Regions from separate parts of the Eisenbergiella massiliensis genome, predicted to be linked through region 4. Evidence: predicted binding sites of a transcription regulator. Region 4 holds the regulator's gene; each other region holds the start of a gene.
The links. The regulator Rex, encoded in region 4, represses fermentation and respiration genes when NADH is low (regulators of the CRP and FNR family bind a similar motif). The targets are predictions, from matches to a motif close to ATTGTTAANTANTTAACAAT.

Region 1: the regulator Rex is predicted to act here: its motif matches at 1,274-1,293, upstream of DXC51_RS01125 (glycerol dehydrogenase).
Region 2: the regulator Rex is predicted to act here: its motif matches at 1,227-1,246, upstream of DXC51_RS21195 (4Fe-4S dicluster domain-containing protein).
Region 3: the regulator Rex is predicted to act here: its motif matches at 2,608-2,627, upstream of DXC51_RS04175 (NADH-quinone oxidoreductase subunit 5 family protein).

The regions. Positions count from the first base shown of each region.
Region 1 covers NZ_QVLV01000001.1:266,639-270,577, reverse strand. Annotated here, with positions in the region: gene DXC51_RS01130 (AraC family transcriptional regulator) at 1-111, shown strand, start outside; gene DXC51_RS01125 (glycerol dehydrogenase) at 98-1,195, opposite strand; gene DXC51_RS01120 (PocR ligand-binding domain-containing protein) at 1,408-2,253, opposite strand; gene DXC51_RS01115 (uroporphyrinogen decarboxylase family protein) at 2,539-3,564, shown strand; gene DXC51_RS01110 (adenosylhomocysteinase) at 3,815-3,939, opposite strand, start outside.
Region 2 covers NZ_QVLV01000018.1:115,091-119,029, forward strand. Annotated here, with positions in the region: gene nifJ (pyruvate:ferredoxin (flavodoxin) oxidoreductase) at 1-1,072, shown strand, start outside; gene DXC51_RS21195 (4Fe-4S dicluster domain-containing protein) at 1,278-2,729, shown strand; gene DXC51_RS21200 (sensor histidine kinase) at 2,898-3,939, shown strand, end outside.
Region 3 covers NZ_QVLV01000002.1:348,748-352,686, forward strand. Annotated here, with positions in the region: gene DXC51_RS04170 (respiratory chain complex I subunit 1 family protein) at 1-475, opposite strand, end outside; gene DXC51_RS04175 (NADH-quinone oxidoreductase subunit 5 family protein) at 475-2,400, opposite strand; gene DXC51_RS04180 (hypothetical protein) at 2,713-2,958, shown strand; gene DXC51_RS04190 (RNA polymerase sigma factor) at 3,141-3,662, shown strand; gene DXC51_RS04195 (DUF4179 domain-containing protein) at 3,659-3,939, shown strand, end outside.
Region 4 covers NZ_QVLV01000013.1:89,288-93,226, reverse strand. Annotated here, with positions in the region: gene abc-f (ribosomal protection-like ABC-F family protein) at 1-1,257, opposite strand, end outside; gene DXC51_RS18120 (redox-sensing transcriptional repressor Rex) at 1,631-2,299, shown strand; gene DXC51_RS18115 (NAD(P)H-hydrate dehydratase) at 2,436-3,939, shown strand, end outside.

The sequences.
Region 1 (3,939 bases), on a different contig from region 4:
ACCGCCGCCGCTCTGGCCTTCTACGATCACTCCCATTTTCATAAGGCTTTCGTCCGCAGGCTGGGAATGACGCCGTCAGAGTACCAGAAAAAAAACTTTACAGGCCTTTGAAATATCTTCCGTAGGCATCGGCCGCCATGATTGCCGCATAAACCTTTTCCGGAGTCACTTCAAAGGGCATATTATGAAGCGTATCTGTTTCCGCGCAGGCCGCTTCCGCCACTGCCATGATTTTTTCCTTCGTCACTTCTTCAATTCCCAGCTCCTTCAGGGTTACCGGAAGGCCTACCTCGATGCAAAAGCCGATAATATCCTCCAGCTCATCCGCAGATACATCCTCCAGTACCAGCTGGGTAATTGTTCCGAAGGCTACCTTTTCACCATGATACATATGGTGGCATTCCTCCAGAACCGTAAAGCCGTTATGTATGGCATGCGCTCCTGCCAGTCCGCCGCTTTCAAAGCCGATTCCGGAAAGCAGGGTATTGGCCTCGATTACCTTTTCCACTGCAACCGTGCAGGCGCCTGCCTCCAGAGCCACCTTGGCCTTAACTCCTTCCTCCATCAGCGTATCGAAGCACAGCTTTGCCAGCGCATGGGCTGCCAGGGTTCCGCGTCCGCCCGCACAGGTAAGCGCATCCTTCGCCTGTACGGCACGCGCCTCAAAATAAGTAGCAAGAGCGTCGCCCATACCGGCAACGGTCAGTCTTGCCGGGGATTTCGCGATAACCTCCGTATCCATCAGAACCATATTAGGATTGGCCGGAAGGAACAGATACTCCTCAAAAACGCCGTTTTCCGTATAGATAACGGAAAGCGCGCTGCAGGGCGCATCCGTGGAAGCAATAGTCGGGCAGATGATAACCGGCGTACGCCTGTAATAGGCCACTGCCTTGGAGGTATCCAGAATCTTTCCTCCGCCGATGCCGATGACCATATCGCAGCCTTCCTTTTCCATCACTTCGATCAAACGGTTGATTTCCGTTTTACAGCATTCGCCGTTAAAATAATCGAATATCGTGCTACAGCCTGTGCCGGAGAAGCTTTCCTCCACCATGCTGCCGATTCTTTTATAGCCTGATGCACTGATAAGGATCAGCGCCTTCTTTCCATACCCCTCCGCATATTTTCCCAGCCTGGAGAGTTCACCCGCTCCCTGAACATATTTGCTGGGGCTGTTTAAAATGTTTGCCATAATACTTACCTCCTGTCGGTTGTCTGTAATTTTTTCCGCGGCAGCTGCCAAAGCCAGGCTTGTTTGCCCCGGCGGCAGTTTGTTATAAAATTAACATGCCACAGGATCATTGTATAATTGCCAGGGAAGGAAGTCAAATTAAATTTCCTTAAAAAACAGATAAAATTTCAGTCATCCGGACTGTCATCAAATCTCTCATATGCCAGTGCCCGCTACGGCTCTGTAAAGGACCTCCTTCGATATTTGCTTGGAGACATCCCTTCCTGCCTGCGAAACAACTTCGCAAAATAATTATAATCAGGAATCCCCACCTGTGCCGCAATTTCCGCAATGCTGCAATCCGACTGCAGCAGCAGCTGTTTTGCCTTATCCAGCCGTTTCTTCTGTACCAGCTTCCCCGGCGCAATGCCGAAGTACTCCTTACTGCAGTGATACAGTGTGGTTTTCCCCACATCCAGCTCCTGAGCCAGACTTGGCAGACACAAATCTCCGTCCAGATGCCGCTCGATATACTGCTCCAGCCGCGAGGACAGCTCCTCCTGCTGTAGACGGATGGTCTGATCCATCCAGATGTAGGAGGCACACGCCTGCAGAATATAGGCATAAGACTCAATTTCCTTATCTGAGACACTTTTCATTTTTAAGAATACACTTTTCAGGTAATCAATTTCCATCTGCTCCTTCAGGAGACTTTGCTTTAACTGCCACCACTGTTTTTCACTATCATTATATGTGCGCATTTGGCCAAGCATCAGATAGCCAATTACCTGATCCTGACCGAAAACCGGGGCAATTACCTCCGTAAGCCCGGCATGGCAGCGGTAAATCAGAAGCTTACGCTGCTGCTTTGCCTGCGCAAAGGCGGCGGCGTCACATAGCCTGCAGGAATTCAGGCCGGCTTGCGTGGATCGGATCAGACGGCAAAAGCCGCTGTGACCCACAGGATAAGCACAAATCTCCGAAAAATGCAGATCATAAATTCCCACACGCATTCCGGTAATGGTATGGTAATGACGAAGCAGAACCATCAGCTTCTCCTTATCAAACTGAACCTTCATCCCAATCTCCCCCTCTTCCTACAATAGATACTCCACTCCCTGTAATAATACAAAAGGACTAATAATTAGTAATATTAATCCATATACGAATAATTTTACTAATTATAGTCTGTTTTATACTATAAGCCAAGCCTGTTTCCGGGTAAAATATAAATAGAAAATAACAGCGGCAAAAGCCCAGATGATGTATGGACTATAACACACAGCATAAATTAAAAAGAATTCCCACATTCTTCCGGGAATCTGTTATGGGCTGCAGCCAGGAGCGGATAAGGAGGATTCTATATGACCAGAAGGCAGGCCGTAATCGAAGCGCTGCAGCACCATGAGCATGATACAATACCCTTCCACATGGATTTTACAAAACAGGCTCTGGACCAGTTGATAGCGTACACCGGAGATGAGCAAATTGAAGAAAAAATCGGCGGCTATATCAATATTATCCAGTATTGGGGATGGCCCACGCAGCTGCCCGACAAGCCGGGCTATTTCCGCGATGAATTCGGCGTTGTCTGGAACCGCAACGGCGCGGACAAAGACATCGGCATCGTGGAATCGCCACAAATAGAAGACCTCGAGGACTATCACTACGAATTCCCCGCCTTTGATGAGAAAAGGCTCCGCAGTGAATATGAGTCCCTCATTGCCAATAACGGTGACCGTTTTACGGTAGCCGGATTCGGCTTCTGTATGTTCGAGCGTGCCTGGAGCCTGATGGGAATGGAAAATGTACTGATGAACATGCTGCTTTGCCCGGATGAGCTGGATGCACTTTTTGACCGCATTTGTGACTACTACCTCCCCATGATCGATCTGGCACTGGAATACGGTGTTGACGCCGTCTATTTCGGAGACGACTGGGGACAGCAGAGAGGGCTTATTATGGGTCCTGACCATTGGCGTCATTTTCTGAAGCCCCGAATGGCAAGGCTTTATGCCAGGGTAAAGGAAAAGGGAAAATACGTCATTCAGCACTCCTGCGGCGACTGCCATGAAATTTTCCCTGATTTAATCGAAATCGGACTGGACTGTTATCAGACCTTTCAGCCGGAAATCTATGATATTGCGGAAATGAAACGGCTCTATGGCAAGGATCTTACCTTCTGGGGCGGAATATCCACCCAACAATGCCTGCCTTATGCCACACCGGACGGGGTCTGCGATGAAATCCGCCGGGTTTCCAGCATCCTGCGCAGGGGCGGCGGCTATATACTGGCTCCCACACACGCTTTATCCTTCGATGTACCGCCTGAGAACATCCTGAAAATGGCGGAGGTGTTCCATCATCAGGACAAATACCTTTCCCGCTGAAACCATCCGGGAATAATATCCTTTCCGCTCCATCCTTCCGCAAGCAGCCTAAAAAAGAGCTGTGCGCACCATGCCCGTGCGTCAGCTCTTTTTACCACAGCAGCTTTTTACCGCCGCTGTCATCGCTAATTCATTTCACTGTTATATATTTCCGCTCAGCTGCTCTAATCCTTCGCAGTTACTTTTTCCCCATACTGCTTTCCCGGGCGATAATGATTTCCCGGTGCTACTGATTTCCCGGTGTTCTTGCTTATACCAGGGATTTATTCAGATAAGCCTCCTGCTCCGCAGTCAGCGTATCGATTTCCTTGCCCATAAAACGCAGCTTTCTCGCTGCAACATCCTCATCAATTTCTACCGGCACATCGATGAGCA
Region 2 (3,939 bases), on a different contig from region 4:
AGGATGCGGCGAGACACCTTACGCTAAACTGATTACACAGCTGTTCGGCGACAGAATGTATATTGCCAACGCTACAGGATGTTCTTCTATCTGGGGTAACTCCTCACCGAGTACACCTTATACCGTAAACAAAGAAGGCAAGGGACCCGCTTGGGACAACTCCCTGTTTGAAGACAATGCTGAGTTTGGTATGGGTATGCTGCTTGCCCAGAACGCTATCAGAGGCGGACTGAAGGCAAAGGTTGAAGACGTTCTTGCCAATACCGATGACGAAGCTGTTAAGGCTGTTTGTCAGGAATACCTGGATACCTATAACTGCGGCGTTACCAACGGACCTGCAACCGACAAGCTGGTAGCGGCTCTGGAAGGCAAAGACTGCGGCGTATGCCAGGATATCGTTAAGAACAAAGACTTCCTCTCCAAGAAATCCCAGTGGGTATTCGGCGGTGACGGATGGGCATATGATATCGGATTCGGCGGTGTTGACCATATCCTCGCCAGCGGAAAAGATATCAATGTAATGGTATTCAATACCGAAGTTTATTCCAATACAGGCGGACAGGCTTCCAAGGCTACACCTACCGGCGCTGTTGCACAGTTCGCAGCCGGCGGTAAAGAAGTGAAGCAGAAAGACCTGGCAAGCATTGCAATGAGCTATGGTTATGTATATGTAGCACAGATTTCCATGGGTGCTGATTACAACCAGACTGTTAAGGCTATTGCTGAAGCAGAAGCTTATCCGGGACCTTCCCTGATCATCGCTTACGCTCCTTGTATCAACCATGGTATCAAGAAGGGCATGAGCAAGGCTCAGACAGAAGAGAAGCTGGCTGTAGAGACCGGCTATTGGAATCTGTTCCGTTTCAACCCTGCTGCAGAGAAGAAATTCGTTGTTGACAGCAAGGCTCCGACCAAGGAATTCCAGGAATTCATCGGCGGTGAAGTAAGATACACCTCCCTGGCGCTGAAGGATGCTGAAAAGGCTGCAAGACTGCAGGCTCAGGCTGCTGAAAACGCTAAGGAAAGATATGATTATCTGCAGAAGCTGCAGGTTCTGTACGGAGATAACTAATCAATATACCTCTGTGAAAGGTATATTACGCCGGACGGGGCGGGAGCCGCAGGGCTCCCGGCCACCCCGGTAAGGCGCCGTACAACTTTACTTTTTGCTAAAAATATAAGCTGGCTTGGGATTTGTCTCAAATCCAGCTTTGTTTTTAAATGTACCAGTTAATTTTTTAACAATCAGGAAAGAGGATAAACACAAAAGTATGGGTATAGTATCTGATGACGCTACCATCTTAAAGATTAAGCACGAGGTGCTCACGGAAGTTGCCAAACTGGCCTTTGCCGGTGAGCTGGATGAAAAAAAAGAGAATATTCCCTATGAAATGATTCCCGGTCCCGAGGCGCATTTCCGCTGCTGTATTTACAAGGAACGTGAAATCATCCGTCAGAGAGTAAGGCTGGCTGAGGGCAAGTGCCCCGGCAACAGAGAAAGCAGCAACATTGTACAGGTTATCAACTCAGCCTGTGAGGAATGTCCCATCTCCTCCGGCTATGTGGTAACCGACCTCTGCCAGGGCTGTCTTGCAAAATCCTGTAAGCAGTCATGTAATTTCGGCGCGATTACCATTGGAAATGATCGTTCCTACATCGATCCCGAAAAATGTAAGAGCTGCGGTAAATGTGCGCAGGCATGTTCCTATTCTGCTATCGTAAAAATCCAGAGGCCCTGTATGAAGAGCTGCCCTGTCAGTGCAATCACCATGGATGAGCACGGCGTATGCCAGATCGACGAATCCAAGTGTATCCAGTGCGGGCAGTGTATCCATAATTGTCCTTTCGGAGCGATTGCTTCCAAGACCAGTATCGTAGACATAATTAACGCAATCCGTGAAGGCAAAAAGGTAGTTGCCATGCTGGCACCTGCCGGCGAAGGCCAGTTCGGTGAGAACATCACCATGGCAAGCTGGAGAACAGCGATGAAGAAGCTGGGATTTGCCGATTTTGTTGAAGTAGGCCTGGGCGGCGATATGACCGCTGCATTTGAGGCAGAGGAATGGGCGGAGAGCTTTAAGGAAGGTAAGAAAATGACTACCTCCTGCTGTCCTGCATTTGTAAATTATATTAAAAAGCATTTCCCGGAACTGGTTGGAAACATTTCCACTACCGTTTCCCCGATGTGCGCAGTATCCAGAATGCTGAAAGCAAAGGATCCGGAAACCGTTACCGTATTTATCGGGCCCTGCATTGCCAAGAAATCCGAAGCGCAGGACAAGAGCATTGAAGGAAATGCGGACTTCGTACTTACCTTCGGTGAGATCCGCGCCATGATGCGTGCAAAGGGCGTTGAACTGGAGCCCGAAGAGAACACCAGCCAGGAAGCAAGCGTATTCGGAAAGCGTTTCGGCAATGGCGGCGGCGTTACGGAAGCTGTTGTGGAATGCCTGAAGGAAAGCGGCGAGAGCACGGATATCAAGGTGGCAAGGTGCAGCGGCATTGCGGAATGCAAGAAGGCGCTGATGCTGTTCAAGCTGGGCAAGCTGCCTGAGGACTTCATTGAAGGCATGATCTGTGAAGGAGGCTGTGTCGGAGGACCCAGCCGCCATAAAGCAGCGATGACTGCCAAGAAGGACAGGGATAAGCTGATTTCACAGGCAGACGCCAGAGGCGTTCATGAGAATCTGAAAAATTATGATATGGATTCCTTCTCCATGCATCGTTAAGAGCTGACGAAGCACAGGAACCGGCTGCCGCAGGGCGGCAGGGCCTGTACGCCGGCAATGCCTCCGGGGCAGACGAAAATGGAGTGAGAGTTTACAGGAACGATAGTGTTCAGAAAGGAGCCGGTAGTTTACTGGCTCCTTTCTTCATACTACCATGAGGGGGAGACAATGAAACAGATATGGAAACCACACCGCCTTTCGGGGAACAAGAGGCAGCCCGCGCAGCTGAAATGGAGCATGACCATTCTGATGCTGATGTGCTGGCTTCTGCCGCTGGCCATTTTAACTATGGCCATCCTGTATTATGTGTCTAACCGGTTCTCCGTCCAGATGCAGGATAATATCGAAAAATCCATGGATACGGCGGTGGAAATATGTGAAATGCGGGTGGCCTCGGCGGTCAGGGTATCCAGAAGCGCTTCCTATATTCCGGATATCAAGGACAGCTGGAAGCGGTATCGGGAGGACCAGAATGAAGTGAAGCTTTTTGAAAAGGTGACCAACTTTCTGGAACAGATGTACCGTTATGACAGCAGCTTTTTAAGTACAATCGTTTATTTTATTGATAAGCCTGAGGATGTGTATTTTACCTACAGGAGTAATTATTACGGCAGCATCAAGGAGTTTGAGAATGAGGCACGTGATATCGTGGCTCAGGTATCGGAGGAAATAGATACCGGAATAGGCTGTGCGGTGCAGAGGGATCATCTGTATATGATCCGGAATATTATGACGCCCGCCTATGAGCCGTATGCTGTTATCGTTATGGATGTTGACAAAGACAGCGTATTCCAGAGCATCGAGGGGATTCCCTGGTTTGTGGATTACGATGTGAGCATAGATGGACAGTGGATCTGGGGAAGGGACTGGGCGGAGGACTACGCCTGTAAGGAAAGCGCGGGAAGAAGCAGCCTGTACCATGAGGGACGCAACAATGCATATGTGATCTGTGAGCGGAAAATGGATAATCATGTCATCCGGTATGTGGCGAAGCTTGATTATGATACCATCCATTATGAAAAAATGGCGCTCCGGTATATTACCATCCTGATGATGGCTTTTACCGTCCCGCTTATTTTTATTGTTTTTTATTTCCTGTACAGGAATGTTACGGTACCGGTGCAGGGCCTGATAGATGCGGCGTCGGAAATCGAAAAGGGGCATTTCGGCGTAAAGATCGAAAAAGAGGAGAGAAGCAGGGAGTTCCTTT
Region 3 (3,939 bases), on a different contig from region 4:
AGATTGCGGAAATATTGCTCTGCGCAATCTCCTTTACGGAAAAGCTTCCCGTCGCAATATAAAATCCAATGGCCGTCAGAAGCACCATCGGCTCGTAAGCCATCATCTGCATCAGCTCTCTCTGCGCCCCCATGGAGCTGTACGGCGCATTGGCCGAGCAGGCCGACATAATAAAGAAAATACCCGCCAGCGTCAGTGCGAAGAACACCAGCAGAATGTCTCCGCCCCAGAAGAACAATGCCCCTGTGAACACGACAAAAACCAGGAATCCGCAGACAAGGAAATCCTGCACGCTGTTTACCACAACGGACTGCTTTGCAAAGAGCTTGTTGATGTCATAAAAGGGCTGCAGCACGGAAGGCCCTTTCCTGCCCTGCATCCTGGCAGCGACCTTACGGTCAATGCCTTCCAGGAGGCCGCCGATAAAAGGCGCGCATACGATATACAGAATGGCAAACCAGAAATATTTTGACATTACAGCGCACCTCCTATCGTCATAATCATCAGAATAATCAAAGCCCCGCTGGCCAGTACCAGGGAAGGCAGAAGAAGCTTGTTTTCCGCAAAATAATCCGGCATATACCAGTTTGCCAGATACATATGCTTTTCTTCACCGAAGGAATCCGTGAAGTTTCTGTCGTCTCCCGCATTGGCTCCACCCATGTAGGACATGACGATCTTGTTTTTCTTTCCAAGTGTGAGAATCCGCACCGCTATCGGAAGAACGAGGATGGTACACAGCATCATGATCATGATGTACAGGTTGCCGGTTCCGATAAGGTTAGGCACGTACTGATGATACATTTCCATCAGGAAAGGCTCAATCAGATAGGTGGACACCAGAGGGAAGGTCAGGCACAGTGTAACCATGAGTACGCTCAGGGAAATCAAAGAGGTCCATTCGCTTTTCTTGGTCACGTTATTCAGGCGTTCCGAATGATGATGCACCGCTACCAGGGTGCCCAGCCACTTTGTCCAGTAAAAAAGTGTGGTGGCGCTGCCGAATACCAGGAAAATAACCAGCAGGATGCTTCCTGAATCCACATAAGCCTTTAATGCGGCCCATTTGGAAATCAGCATGCCGAAGGGCGCAAGGAACATACCTGCAATACCGATAATCATAACATAGGCCAGCCCGGGCAGCTTCACAATCAGCCCGTGCATATCTTCAATATTCCTGCTTCCCGTACAGTTCTCCACCGCACCCACGGAAAGGAACATCAGGGACTTGGACACCGCATGGAACATCATCAGAAGGATCGCAGCCCACACCGCTTCATGCATACCCACACCGGCACAGGCTGTAATCAGCCCCAGATTGGAAATTGTGGAATATGCCAAAACCTTTTTCCCATCGTCCTGGGAAATGGCCAGCATGGAGGTTACAAGGAAGGTAAAGCCGCCGATGGTGGTAACCATCAGGCCCGCCAGATTGCCTTCCATGGCGGGTGCCAGACGGATTAACAGGTATACGCCCGCCTTTACCATGGTTGCGGAATGCAGCAGCGCGCTGGTAGGCGTAGGCGCCACCATAGCTCCCAGAAGCCATCCGGAAAAAGGGAGCTGCGCGCTCTTGGTAAGTCCTGCAAAGGCAAGAAATACCACCGGGATCAAAGCCAGGCCCGCTTTCGCATCCGAGCTTACCGCAAGGGCCACCAAATCCTGGATATTGATAACCTGGAGGGAAATCGCCGCATAGGCAATTGCCACCGCAAAGCCCAGGCCGCCCAGCAGGTTCATCCACAGGGCCTTAAAGGAATTCTCCATGGCCTCATCCGTCTGATTGTAGCCAATCAGCAGGAAGGAACAGATACTGGTGATTTCCCAGAAGAAATAAATCCAGATCAGATTGCTGGAGAAAATCAGCCCCATCATGGCTCCCAGGAACAGAAACAGCATACCGAAGAAAAAGTATCTTCTGTCCTTGTAATCCAGATGGTGTCTGTTGTAATCCTTCATATATCCAATTGCGTACACACAGATCAGACAGCCTACTATACCGATGATCAGACTCATTGCAATGGTCAGCTTGTCCGCAAAAATATGATCGCCGGGTATCTCCGTCCGGCCGGTAAGCTCCAGCCAGGTCATCAGCCCCGTCTGCGCAATGGACAGCAAAGCACAATAATACTTTCTGAATTTAAAGCTGTAATAAAATACAAGAACTACCAGCGCCCATTCCACTACCAGCATCAGCATATCGATACCGTGTGTGTGAGGCAGGTAGGAGACGGTCTCCCCTGAAACCAGGCTGGTTACCGCAAATAAAATGACTGCCGCTACTAAAATCCCGCAGAGAGTAAACTGGACGCATCTTCTGACCAGTCCGCTCTTTCTCATGCATGACATAACGAGCGCAGCAAAGAATGGAAACAGAATTAAAAAACCTATCATTCCCATATGGAATATCCCCCGCTTTCGCCTTATTGGACTATTATTCAGGCTTCCAGGTGGGTAGTACGTGTGCCGGACGTATTGCTCATCTTTTGAAGTTTAAATCAGTCCTTATCCATCCTACTTCTCTTGTCCAAAAGTGTCAAGTGACAAGTACAAAAATTTTGTTAAAACAAAAAACATCACGACACTATTCTGTGGTATAATAAGAAAAAAGGTAAATTTTTAACAAACGCACTGAAGGCCGCAAATACGGGCGGAAACGCTTCTGCCTGTGCTCTGCCTGCCGCATTTTCTTAATTAAAAGGAGGATTTTCCATGAAATGTCTGTTCAGCTATGCCAATGAATATGTAAAGGAATCTGACTGGAAGGATCTGGCTCTGGTTAAATTCTGCCTGTGTGCCACAGGCGTCATGATAGGCCTTTGCATTCCCAAAGAAAAAAAGAAAGTGCCTTTATTGATTGCAGGCGCTGTTTTCACAGTGACCTACATACCGCTTATGACAAAATTTCTCCGTATCATACTTCGTAAGGATGAAAATGCTGCATGCGAAGAAGAATAGGATAGGGAAAATACGGACAAAAAGGGAACTGCCTGTGAAGAAAGGGCGGTTCCTTTTTTTGCCGTCACAAGGCTGCAGGCTGATCATAAATTTTTTTTATTTAAGCGGACCAAAATCCCCCTCCTGCCATCTAATCATTGTAATGACCAGAAAGTCCGGACGTTATTACAAGGAGAAAACTTATGAAAACACTGATTAAAAAAGCACAGCATAAGGATGCCGATGCCTTTGTGGAGCTGATGCAGGAAAACATGAAGGACATGTATAAGGTTGCCCGAGCCATTTTATCCAACGATGAAGATGCCGCAGATGCCATCCAGGACACGATCCTGGCCTGCTGGGAAAAGATACATACCCTGAAGCAGGAAGATTTTTTCAAAACCTGGCTCACGAGGATATTAATCAATAACTGCAACCTCATACTCCGAAAAAAACGAAAGCTTGTGCTGGATGACAGTATCATGGACATGCAGGCCGGCTGCGAATGCGACGGCTACGAAAACACCGAATGGAAAGAAATGCTTGGGTGTGTGGATGAGAAATACCGTGTCATCATTATTCTGTACTATGTGGAAGGTTTTAAAATCAGGGAAATCGGCGAAATACTCCACGAAAGTGAAAGCGCCGTAAAACGGCGGCTTGCATCCGCACGCAAGCAGATGGAGCTGGCCTATTATCCCGAAAAACGGAGGAATGCCGAATGAAACAAAGTGAAAAAATCATTTCCGGTTTACAGCAGGATATTGTGCTTCCCGATATAGTATTGCAGAAAGCCGATGACGCCTTCAGCCGTATTCTGGCCGAAAACGAAAAAGGAAAACAGCCTGCTGCCAGCCAGGGCAGAGGAAAAAACAGCCGCCATAAAAAAAGAAAACGCTTCCCGGTCTGGGCAAGGGGACTGACCGCTGCCGCCGCAGTGTTAATTGCAGCCTTTGGCATCTGTGCCGCCAATCCGGTTATGGCTGCCAAAATACCCATTAT
Region 4 (3,939 bases):
GAGCGCGGGATACTCATCCGAGATTTCCTCAAACAACGTTTTGTCAGGATGCAGTACATGATGCTCCTGATCATAATATCCGATATGTACCTTTGTCCCCAGCCGGATATTCCCGGCATCCTGTTCCACAAGCCCGTTGATGATTTTTAAAATCGTGGTTTTCCCCGTCCCGTTGTCACCGATAACCGCCACATGCTCCCCGCGCTTTATGGAAAAAGACAGCCCTTCAAACAGCCGTTCCGGCCCGAACGCCTTTGCCAGATTTTCAACATCCAGCACATCGTTCCCGCTCATGATCCTGGGATGCAGCTCCATCCGCATATCCGCCCGCGTTTCCACCGGCTTGTCCAGCACCTCAATCTTCTGAAGCATCTTTTCCCGGCTTTCCGCCCTCCGGATGGATTTTTCACGGTTAAAGGAACGCAGCTTCTCGATTACCGCCTCCTGATGCCTGATTTCCTGCTGCTGATTCATGTAAGCATTCCACCGCGCCGCCCGGACCTGCTCCTTTTTCACTGCATAATCCGAATAATTCCCTGAAAAAACGGAAACCTCCGTACCGTCAAGCTCAATAATTTTCGTTGCGATCTTATCCAGGAAATACCGGTCATGGGACACGATCAAAACGGCCCCCTTATAATTCAGGAGATAGTTTTCCAGCCAGGCGATGGAAGACATGTCCAGATGGTTCGTAGGCTCATCCAGAATGATCAAATCCGGCTTGTCAAGCAGAAGCTTACCCAAAGCCACCCTTGTTTTCTGACCGCCCGACAACGTACAGGCCTTCTTGGAAAACTCCTCCTCCGTAAACCCGAGCCCCTTCAAAACTCCCACGATCTCGCTCCGGTAGCTGTACCCGTCCGCCAGCTCAAACTGATGCGTATAAAGCGCATACTGCTCCATCAAAGCAGCCAGCGCCTCCCCTTCCACATGCTTCATTTCCAGCTCACACTGCCGGATCCGCTCCTCCAGCGCGATCACATCCCGCTTCACCTCAAGAAGCTCATCATAGATCGTATGCTCACTGTCCACCTCAGCGTTCTGCGGAAGATACCCGAAGCTCTTATCCTTCCCGAAGACCACCTGCCCGCTGTCAGCCTCCAGCTCCCCCACAATAATCCGCAGCAAAGTAGTCTTCCCGGCCCCGTTAATCCCCACCACAGCCGCCTTCTCATAATCCTCTATATGAAAAGAACAATTCCTGAACACCTGCTTCTCATGAAAAGCCTTATTCACATTCTGACAAGATAAAACCATCCCAACTCACCTCTATAATTATTTTCTTTTTTGCCCTTAAATCCCTTTTCCCTTCCGCCCTGCTTAGCGTACCCCGCCTGACGTCCTGCGCCGTTCTCAGGCCCACCCACCCCACAAGTTTACCGTTGAAGGGACGGGCTGTCAATTCAAACCTATTTAATTCATTGACATTTTTTTAACATATGTCTATAATAATTAAGTAATGGGTTCAGCCGCAGGACAGGTCTGCGCATTTACTGCACAGACCATACAAAATGCGGCGCCTGGAAGCGGAAATCCGTCGCCAAAAGCAGGCCGGGATGGATTTTTGCCTGTAACTGCGGATACAAAGCAGTTACAATGGGCTTGGAAAAAAGAATGGAGGCGTAACAAATTGGATAAAGAAATTTCACAGGCAGTAATCGCGCGTCTTCCCAGATATTTCCGGTACCTTGGTGAACTGAAGGACAGTGGCGTGGAACGCATTTCCTCTCAGGAGCTGAGCAGGCTGATGCATGTTACCGCATCCCAGATCCGGCAGGATTTCAATAATTTCGGAGGCTTCGGACAACAGGGGTATGGCTATAACGTGGAGTATCTGTATACCGAGATCGGCAAGATACTCGGATTGGATAAAAAGCATCATCTGATAATCATTGGTGCGGGCAATCTTGGCCAGGCGCTGGCTAATTATATGAATTTTGAGCGCCGCGGCTTCATTTTTACAGGCGTATTTGATATCAATGAAAAGCTGCACGGAAAGATGATCCGCGGGATGAAGGTCCGCCCCATGGAAGAAATGCAGGAATTTGTCAGGGAAAACAATATTGATATCGCGGTGCTTACCATACCGAAGGAAGGCGCGGCCGCCGCAGCTGAAAAGCTGGTGGGAATGGGAATCAAGGCCATATGGAATTTCGCCCATGTGGATTTGGATGTGCCTGACAGCGTACAGGTGGAAAACGTACACCTGTCAGACAGCCTCATCAAGCTGTCCTATATGATAAATCAATATGAAAACGAGTTGGAAGAGAAAGAAAAGAACGCTTCCGGTGAGGCGTAAAGACAGGCTTGTATAAAGGGTGCCGTGTTCCCGGACGGGAATGCGGCAGTCTGGTAAATGCGTCAGGGCAGCAGGCTCAGGACGCATTTTTGCATGATTTGGGAATTCGGAAGCTGCGGTTTGCGGGGAGATAAAAATGGAATATCTGGTTACCTCGGCGGAAATGAAACGCTGTGATGGAAATACAATAGAACATTTCGGCATGCCTTCCATGGTGCTGATGGAAAGGGCGGCGCTGGCCTGTGCGGAAGAACTGATTGCACGGGATAAGAAGCTGAAGGAAGCGATGCGCCCCTTTGGGCCAGTGCCTCCTGCCAACAGAACGCTGGTAGCCGCAGGCACCGGCAATAACGGCGGCGACGGGCTGGCCATAGGCAGGCTGCTGAGCCAGGCGGGCTTTCCGGTGGATTTTGTACTGCTGGGCAAGGAAGAAAAGTGTTCCGCGGAAACGGCGGCCCAGCTTAAAATTCTTGAAAACTATGGATACCGGGTCATGCGCAAACTTCCGGAACGGGAATATGATATTATCATAGACTCGATTTTTGGCATTGGACTGACAAGGCCTGTGGAAGGCAGCTTCGCGGAGGCGGTGGAATATATCAACGCACAGGACGCCTATGTCCTTTCCGTAGATATCCCTTCCGGCATCCATGGGGATACCGGGGAGGTGATGGGCTGCGCCGTACAGGCGGATGTAACGGTAACCTTTGAATTCCGCAAGCTGGGACTTGTTTTATATCCGGGCGCCCGGTATGCGGGAAAGGTGATCTGCGCCGATATCGGAATTACACAGGAAGGCTTTCTGGGAGAGTATCCCCGGATTTTTACCTGGAACAAAGAAGACAGGGGATTCCTGCCGGTAAGGCTCCAGGAAGGAAATAAGGGCACCTTCGGTAAGGTGCTCCTGATCGCGGGAAGCCGGGGAATGGCGGGCGCCTGCGAGCTGTCTGCAGCGGCCGTGTTAAAAAGCGGCGCAGGCATGGTGCGGGCGGTGACGCCGGAAAGCAACCGTGTTATTATGCAGACCGCACTGCCGGAAGCCATGCTCACCACCTATGAGGAATGGACGCCGCAGGCGGAAGAAAAGCTGAGAGAGGCCTGTGCCTGGGCGAATGTAATCGCTATCGGCCCGGGGTTTGGAAAAAGCCCGGAAGCACTGCGGATACTGGAGGCGGTGCTAAAGCAGACGATGCAGCCTCTGATAATAGACGCGGACGCGCTGAATCTGCTGGCGGAACACAGAGAGCTTCTGGATGAGCTGATACAAAGGCAGCAGGAGCCGGAAACAAGGCGTGAACTGATCCTTACGCCGCATCCGGGAGAATTCGGCAGGCTTGCGGAAAAGAAAACGGATGAAATCCAAAAAGAAGCGGCTGCGCTGACCCTGGAATGGGCAGCCAGGCTGCAGGCCGCATTTGTCTGTAAGGGCGCACGCACGCTGGTGGGAAGCCCGGAGGGAAGGCTGTATATGAATCTTACCGGCAACAGCGGTATGGCCACGGCGGGCAGCGGCGACGTGCTCACCGGCATTCTGGCCGGACTTTCCGCCCAGGGAATGCATGCCTTTGATGCCGCCTGTGCGGGAGTGTATCTGCATGGTATGGCAGGAGACCGGGCCGCGCATAAAAAAAGCGAATACG